DNA from 2 places in the Amedibacillus sp. YH-ame10 genome. Region 2 is predicted to be linked to the other one. Evidence: predicted binding sites of a transcription regulator. Region 2 holds the regulator's gene; the other holds the start of a gene.
What was found. The regulator HrcA, encoded in region 2, represses chaperone genes, less so after heat shock. The targets are predictions, from matches to a motif close to TTTTAGCACTNNNNNNNNNNNAGTGCTAAAA.
Positions count from the first base shown of each region.

Region 1: lon (endopeptidase La) is a predicted target of HrcA. The motif match lies at 1,982-2,012, and genes of this name have one in related genera.

Region 1 covers NZ_JBSPFA010000032.1:7,938-12,387, forward strand. Annotated here, with positions in the region: gene lon (endopeptidase La) at 1-1,795, opposite strand, end outside; gene tig (trigger factor) at 2,086-3,363, opposite strand; gene ACWG42_RS12405 (DUF3196 family protein) at 3,407-4,135, opposite strand; gene ACWG42_RS12410 (AEC family transporter) at 4,362-4,450, opposite strand, start outside.
Region 2 covers NZ_JBSPFA010000005.1:72,694-77,143, reverse strand. Annotated here, with positions in the region: gene ACWG42_RS03260 (ABC-2 transporter permease) at 1-102, shown strand, start outside; gene ACWG42_RS03255 (hypothetical protein) at 160-786, shown strand; gene hrcA (heat-inducible transcriptional repressor HrcA) at 1,468-2,481, shown strand; gene grpE (nucleotide exchange factor GrpE) at 2,491-3,108, shown strand; gene dnaK (molecular chaperone DnaK) at 3,126-4,450, shown strand, end outside.

The DNA of each region.
Region 1 (4,450 bases), on a different contig from region 2:
CAGTAACTGTTCCAACTTGATCTTTTGTTTCACGTTTTCCATAATCCACTTTTTCATTACCAAGCCATTCTTTGATTAATTTCTTAGTAACTTTGATGGAACGTTTTTTATCTTTTAAGATTGCTAGAACACTCTTACGACAAATTGTCGCAATTACACGTTCTAACTGACGTACACCACTCTCTCTTGTATAATAACGCACAAGATAAGTAATCATGTCATCTTCCAATTTCATTTGTGATGGTTTTAAACCATTCTCAATCAATTGTTTACTTACAAGATGACGTTTCGCTATTTCAATCTTTTCTAGTTCTGTATAAGAAGATAACTCAATAATTTCTAAACGATCACGCAATGCATTTGGAATGTTTTCCAAGTAATTTGCTGTCGCAATAAAAAGTACTTTACTTAAATCGTAGTTTTCTTCAATATAGTGATCAGAGAAGAAAGAGTTTTGTTCAGGGTCTAACACTTCTAGCATAGCACTTGCTGGATCCCCTTTATAATCACTTGCCATCTTATCGATTTCATCGATTAAGAAGACAGGATTGATAGTGCCAGCTTTTTTCATTGCTTGAATGAATCGTCCTGGCATACTTCCTAGATAAGTTCTACGATGTCCTCGTATTTCAGATTCATCTTTTACTCCACCTAAAGATATTTTCACAAATTCACGTTGCAATGCTCTTGCCACAGATTTAGCAAGAGATGTCTTACCAACTCCTGGAGGACCAACAAGACAAATAATTGGCGCTTTTAAAGAATTCGTCATTTGCTTTACAGCTAAATACTCTAAAATACGTTCTTTTACTTTTTCTAATCCATAATGATCTGCGTCAAGTGTATCACTTGCCTTTGTTAAATCATCATTGTCTTTAGATTCTTGCCACCAAGGCAAATCCATTAACCAATCGATATACGTTTTGATAACACCAGTTTCACCACTTGCTGCTGGTAACATTTCATAACGTGATAATTCATCACGAACTTTTTCTTTGATATTTTCTGGATAAGAATTTTCTTCAAGACGTTTGCGAATTGCTTCTACATCTTGATCACCATCTGGTACATCTCCTAATTCTTCTTTAATCGCTCGCATTTTCTCACGTAAGTAATACTCTTTTTGACTTTCTTCAATACGCGTTTTTACTTTATCGTTAATCTTATTTTCGATTTCAGATAGTTCTTTTTCACTTTCAATTTCTTGAAGGATTAAGAATAAACGATCATTAATACCTAATGTTTCAAGTAATTCTTGTCGTTTTTCTAATGTAAAAGGAAACAACTGAGATATCTGATCTGCAAGTTGTGGCGCAGATACCCCTTTTGCTAATTCATTGATCATTTCTTTTGGAATCGCTTGAGAAACAGCTTCAATTTCTTCAAATTGCTTAGCAATTTTACGAACTAATGCAATTTCCTCCATACCATCCTGTGCAATATTTTTACGAACTACAAAGGATGTACTCATCATCGTATCATCATTGGTAACCGTTTGAATTTCAACTCTTTGAATTCCTCTAAACTTTACACGTAAATAACCTTCCATACGACGTACATGCTTAATTTGGCATAAAGTACCAAATGCATATAAATCATTTATATTCGGTTCTTCTAGTGCAAGATCTTTTTGCGCAACCAAAACAACTTGGCTTTGCTCATTCTCTTGTGCTTCTTCGATAGCACGAATCGATTTATCTCTTCCTACATCAATAATGACTTCCTGATCTGGAAATACAATAACACCACGTGTACATACCAATGGAAGTGTAGGGATCAACTCTTGTTCACTCATCTTCATTACTCCTTTCTAAGTTACAGTGTCTATCATAGCTTACACTGCATATCACAAACTCATAACTTATTATATTACTTTCAAATAGATTGTCACATAGAACATATGGAGAATCCACTCATATGCTTAGAAAATAGATGCATACTAGCACTCTTCCTCTATGTCTGCTAATAGTATATGATATTCTATTAGCACTGTCAACTATTTAGTGCTAATTTCACATGTTTCCACACTTTTAAAACAGCATCAGAAACAGGAAAGAAAAAAGACGCGTAAGGCGTCTTTCAAGATTACTTACCAGCTGATTCTTTGATCAAATCTAATGCTTTACGAATACGTAAATCATAAGAAATAGCATCACCAGAAATAAGTTCTTTTACTTTTTCTAATGGCATGTTGTAAGTGTTCGCAACAGTTTCTAATTCTTTTTCAATATCAGCTTCACTTACTTCAATTTTTTCTTCAGCAGCGATTGCCTCTAATACAAGACGTACTTTTACTTTTCCAAAAGCGTCTTTCTTCATTTCTTCACGGATACCTTCTACAGTGTTTCCAGTGATTTGTAAGAATTGTTCCATTCCAAATCCTTGTGATTGTAAACGTTGTTCGAAATCACGAACTAAGTTATCTGTTTCATCCTCGATCATAACATCAGGAATTTCAACTTCACTAGCTTCTGTAACAGCAGTTAAAATATCATTTTCAAACTTCTGCGTAGCTTCACGTTCTTTTGATTCTTCTAAGTTTTTCTTAGCATATTCTTTATATGCATCAACTGTTTCAACACCTTCAATTTTCGCCTGTTTGATCAATTCATCATTGATTTCAGGTAATACTTTAGATTTGATTTCTTTTACAGTTACTTTGAACACAACTGGTTGACCAGCAAGTTCTGCAGCTTGGTATTCTTCTGGGAAAGTTACGTTAAGATCTTTTGTATCTCCACTCTTCATACCAAGTACTTGTTCTTCAAAACCAGGAATAAAGGAACCACTTCCGATTACCAATGGATAGTCTTCACCTTTTCCGCCTTCGAAAGGTACTTCATCTTTGAATCCTTCAAAATCGATAACAGCTGTATCTCCGTTTTCAACTTTACCTTCTTCTTTTACTACTAAATCCGCAAAGCGTTCAGCTAAACGTTCAACATCTGCAGTTACATCCGCATCATCAACTTTAACTTCGTCTTTCTTAATATCTAAACCTTTGAATTTTCCAAGTTTAACTTCTGGTTTTACCGCAACGATAAATTTGAAAGTAACTTTGTCTTCATCGATACTTTCAACATCCAAAGAAGGACGAGAAACTACCCATAAGTCATGTTCTTTAATAGCTGCAGATAATGCTTCTCCCGCTACTTCATCGATTGCTTCCATTAATACACTCTGTGTACTAATTTGTTTTTTTACTAATGCAGCTGGTGCTTGACCTGGACGGAATCCTGGCAAGTTCACTTTTTTCGCCATTTTGTTGTAAGTTTTCTTTTGTGCTGCTTTCCAAGCTTCACCATCGACACTTGTTGTTAATTCTCCTGTTGATTTTTCTTTTAATTCCCATGTTGAACTCATTGTCCATACCTCCTACTATATTTACGACAACTCATTTACTTCTTTATAAGATATCATACGTACTTAATAATAATTCATAACCCTCATATTGTGCAAGTTCTTTTTCTTCACTGAATGCTTTCCATGCATCAAATTCTTCATGAGCAAAGAATACGTAACGAGCAATCGCACAGGCTAGAGCCTCTTTTTCATCTTCATCAATATTGAAAGGTAAACGCATATAAGCTTCCTTTACAAGTGTTTCTACACACATAATGGTGAAGGTTGGATTGTCGTTTTCAAACCATTCGCGTAAGATATTGATCGCAGCACTAACTCCTTCTGCCTCCATTGGCATTTCAATGGCACAAGGAGAGAATGTTACATCCATACCTTCTACTTTACTCGTGAATTCATCCGTAATGTTTTGTTCCATCATTGCTTCAATCAGCATTGCTCGAACCAACACATTCACATCTCCAGACAAATAGTTTTGAATTGCTTCAAAATGATTACGAATATTACTTTTCTTTAACTGCTCAATCGCTAGAAACTGTTCTTCAAGTGATCCAGCGAGCATCACATCGACATCTTCTTCCTCATAAACCTTACTTTGATTGAGTTTTAATTCACTACGACATGCATTGTAAGCTTCGATGAGTTTTGCCTCCATATTTCTTGGAATATAGGGCATAGAAAGTTCTTCTTCCAAAATCTTATAAGCACTTTGAAAGTCTTCTTCCTCCATCAATTGTTTCACTTTGCTCAATATATCTTCATAATACGTATCCATGAATTCTCCTTTTTCGACCAAGCATAAGATAATATACCATATTTAAGCACTATTATCAATGAATTTATCTATATCACATAGTTTTTCTATCATATGTGAGGTTGTATCGAAATGCTCTATTTCATTGTGTTGATCTTACAGTTAAATTTTAAATAGAAAAACGTGCTACGCGCACGCATTCTGTATGTATACGATTATAAACGACTGTATAAAGTAAATGCCAATATTATACGAAACAACTGTTTAAAAACAAAACAAGATGGTATTGTAAAGGGATTGTGAAAACACAAAGTATACTTGTGAGAATAGATACAT
Region 2 (4,450 bases):
GGTTCGCTAGGTATTGTGGCGGTAATGGTTGTGGTAACATTGGCAATTGTGGCGGTATCTTATCGCATTTCTTTAAACATAATGAACAAAAAACAATTCTAAGACATATACGATACCTCATAAAGTATGCTATAATAGCACTACTTGTGAGGTATTTTTATGGAACATGAACAATTAGAAGAAGTTAGCTTAAACTGGAGAAAAGAAGTACAAGAAATCTACGCTTCCTTTGATGCATCAAAACAAGTTTTATCCGATGCCAAGAAAGAACAATTGCGTACATTATTGGAAAATCGTGAAGCTGAAGTAAGTATCGATGAATATGTAAATATCATGTATATGGAAGGCAAAACATACGAGAGTGAAGGCAATCGCAATGCAGCAAGATATTGTGCTATGCGTATTTTATGGATGAAAGAATGTTACGAAAAGCCAAAGAAGAAAAGACCTAGGTTTTTAGATATGCATCCTTATACCTTCCGTGATGAAGTAGTAGCGTTTGTTCGTGAATATACAGATTTTCTAACAGAAACATACGCAAATATCAATCGCAAATTACTTATTATCAGTGGACTTCTATTAGTTGTAGTGATTGCGATATTATTCTTTGTGTTGCAGGTGAATATTCTTCTAGCAATCGTCGAGGGAATCGGACTATGTGCATTGAATTTCTGGTTACAGAAAAGAAAGCTTCCAGAGATGTTTCAAAAGAATCAAACCAATGTGATTGAAAAATATATCGATGCGGATCTTTTAGAATTCGATCGTTCATATCGAGTATTTTAAATATATGGTATACTGTCATTGTTATCATAAGTCTACATAGGGTGTTGAAAACTTTGTTCATAATATTCAGTTAAAGGAGATCGTATGGAAACTTTAAGTAAAACTTTTAAATATAAATATGAAATTGCTCTCATAACATTACATATTTTTATCACTTCATATTGTGTCTTTAGTAACCAAATGCAAGTTCAATATACGATGGCGTTTATCATGGTATTTGTCCTCTTTTTCCTAATACATAAGAACTATGTAAATGCAAAACTATACGCTATTAGTATCATTTGTTTACTTCTAGGTTTTGTTTGTCTTCTTTGTCTTTTAAATAACAAAGCTTATGTGGAGGTAATCAACGCATATTGTACACATTTGTTTTTACTTTATACAAGCATTTATATAAGGAATAGAATGTCTAAATTTTAAATAACAGATGTCAGGAATATCTTGATTGTAGTTTTATCTGAGAATATTAATAGAATAGATAGGCTATACGGTAATGTTTGGAAGTTCATTATACTAGCAAATAAAGGATTCATTCTTATACAAAATAGGAATGGGTCCTTTCTACATTATGGAAAATGATGTTAATTTGATGTTTTTAGCACTAAAGTGTTGACAGTGCTAAAAAACTGTCATATACTATTAGCAGACATAGAGGATGAGTGCTAGAAAGGAGTGAATGGAATGTTAACAAACCGTCAGACATTGATTTTTAAAGCCATCGTTGATGAGTTCACGAGAACGGCAGAACCCGTTGGTTCCAAGTCCTTGATGGATATGTTAGATTTTGTTTGCTCAAGTGCTACGATTCGTAATGAAATGGCAGCGTTAGAAGAACTAGGGTTGCTAGAAAAGACCCATACATCAAGTGGTCGTATCCCAAGTAGCAAGGGATATCGCTTCTATGTTGAACATCTAATGGAGAAGCAACTAGACGATACCGTTAAGAATTCTTTAACGCAAATCTTCAGTGAGCGTCATTACTCCATAGAGGAAATCGTCAAGAAGAGTTGTGATATACTTTCTCAGATGACATCCTTAACATCCATTGTATTAGGTCCTGAAAGTCGTACCCAAACCTTACAGCATATTCAATTGTTCCCTTTGAGCGAAAGAAGTGCTGTGGCAGTCTTTATCACAGACCATGGGCATACGGAGAACAAGACATTTAACTTTAATACAGATGTTGGTGTAGAGGATATCAAAACTTGTTGTAACTTATTGAACGATAAGTTAGCAGGAACCCCAATCAATGAAATTGTAGTACGTATGAATGAGATTGAGCCATTGCTTGCATCTCATGTAGCTCGTCATGAAGTGTTATTTGAAGCCTTTGTGAACGCATTTATGCGATTTGCGACAAACAATGTGTATTGTAGCGGTCAATCCAACATGCTCTATCAACCGGAATTTGCGGATATAGAGAAGTTAAAGGAATTGATGAAAATGCTAGAAGATAGTTCTTTGTTTCGTCAGATTGCGAATCATGAAGGAAACATGGCAATTGAAATTGGTGGAGAACATGAACTTATTCAAGTCAACAATGTGGCGGTCATTTCTTCGAAGTTCAAAATCAATGATGATGAACAAGGGGAGCTAATGATTGTTGGACCTACTCGCATGCAATACAACCGTGTGGTTGCGTTGATGGAGTATATGAGTAAAGTAATTGAAGATATGTATAGGAATGAACGATAGGAGGTCAACATGCAGGACGAAAAAGATGTAGTAGAAAAAGAAACATGTGATTGTGAATGCAATGAAGAAGTTGTTAATGAAGAAAACAAAGAAGTAGAACAGGCAGAGGCTTCCAAAGAAAGCAAGGAAGATAAAAAATCTAGTAAGTTTGGTAAGAAAAAGAAAATTGAAGAATTAGAAGAAGAAATTATAAAATTAAAAGAAGAAATCGCCGCTAGTAAGAATGCTTATTTCAAAGCATATGCAGATGCGGAAAACTTGAAGAAACGTTTACAAAGTGAAGCAGACAATGTTCGTAAATATCGTATTCAAGGATTTGCTTCTGAAGTATTACCAATTATTGATAACCTAGAGCGTGCGCTTAATGTAAAGAGCGAAGATGAAGCATTAAAAAACTATGTAAAAGGGTTTGAAATGATTTATCAGCAGTTGATCGCCGTACTAGATAAAGAAGGCGTTAAAGAAATTGAAGCGTTGAATCAACCATTTGATCCAAACATCCATCAAGCATTGATGCAAGAAACGATAGAAGGTGTGGAATCAGGAATTGTTGTGGAAGTGCTTCAAAAAGGATATATGTTAAAAGATCGCGTATTACGCGCTACACTTGTAAAAGTAAGTGAATAAAATAGGAGGAAATGAACATGAGTAAAATTATTGGTATTGACTTAGGTACAACAAACAGTTGTGTGTCTGTAATGGATGGTGGAGAATGTAAAGTAATTACAAATCCAGAAGGAAATCGTACAACTCCATCTGTTGTGGCTTACAAAAACGGTGAAAGAATCGTTGGTGACGCTGCAAAACGTCAGGTAGTAACAAACAAAAACACAGTAAGTTCTATCAAACGTTTAATTGGTACAAATGACAAAGTAGAAATGGAAGGGAAACAATACACTCCTCAAGAAATTTCTGCAATGATTCTTCAATATTTAAAAGGTTATGCAGAAGATTATTTAGGTGAAAAAGTTGAAAAAGCAGTTATTACAGTACCTGCATACTTCAACGATGCACAGCGTCAAGCTACAAAAGATGCTGGTAAAATCGCTGGATTAGAAGTAGAACGTATCATCAATGAACCAACAGCTGCAGCACTTGCTTATGGTATTGATAAAACAGATAAAGAACAAAAAGTTCTTGTATATGACTTAGGTGGAGGAACATTTGACGTTTCTATCCTTGAGTTGGCAGATGGTACATTTGAAGTATTATCTACAAACGGAGATACAAAACTTGGTGGAGATGACTTCGATAATGTGATCGTTGATTGGATGGTAGATACATTCAAGAAAGAACAAGGTTTTGATTTACGTAAAGATACAATGGCAATGCAACGTTTAAAAGAAGCTGGAGAAAAAGCGAAAAAAGATTTAAGTGGTGTTGTTCAAACACAGATTAGTTTACCATTTATCTCTGCAGGTGCAGATGGACCTCTTCACTTTGAAGCAACTTTAACACGTGCTAAATTTGATGAAATGACAAAGACATTAGTAGAACGCACAATGGAACCAGTACGTAATGCATTACGTGATGCTGGTCTTACAAAAAATGATATTCACCAAGTATTATTAGTAGGTGGATCTACTCGTATCCCTGCTGTTCAAGAAGCAGTGAAGAGTGTATTAGGAAAAGAACCAAACCGTTCTGTAAATCCTGATGAAGTAGTAGCAATGGGTGCAGCAATTCAGGGTGGAGTTATCCAAGGAGATGTAAAAGACGTATTATTGTTAGACGTTACTCCATTGAGCTTAGGTATTGAAACAATGGGTGGAGTTATGACAGTATTGATTCCACGTAATACAACTATCCCAACAAGTAAATCACAAGTGTTCTCAACTGCAGCTGATAACCAGCCAGCAGTAGATATCCGTGTATTACAGGGTGAACGTCCAATGGCAAACGACAACAAAGAATTAGGTATGTTTAAATTGGATGGTATTGCGCCAGCACGTCGTGGTGTACCTCAAAT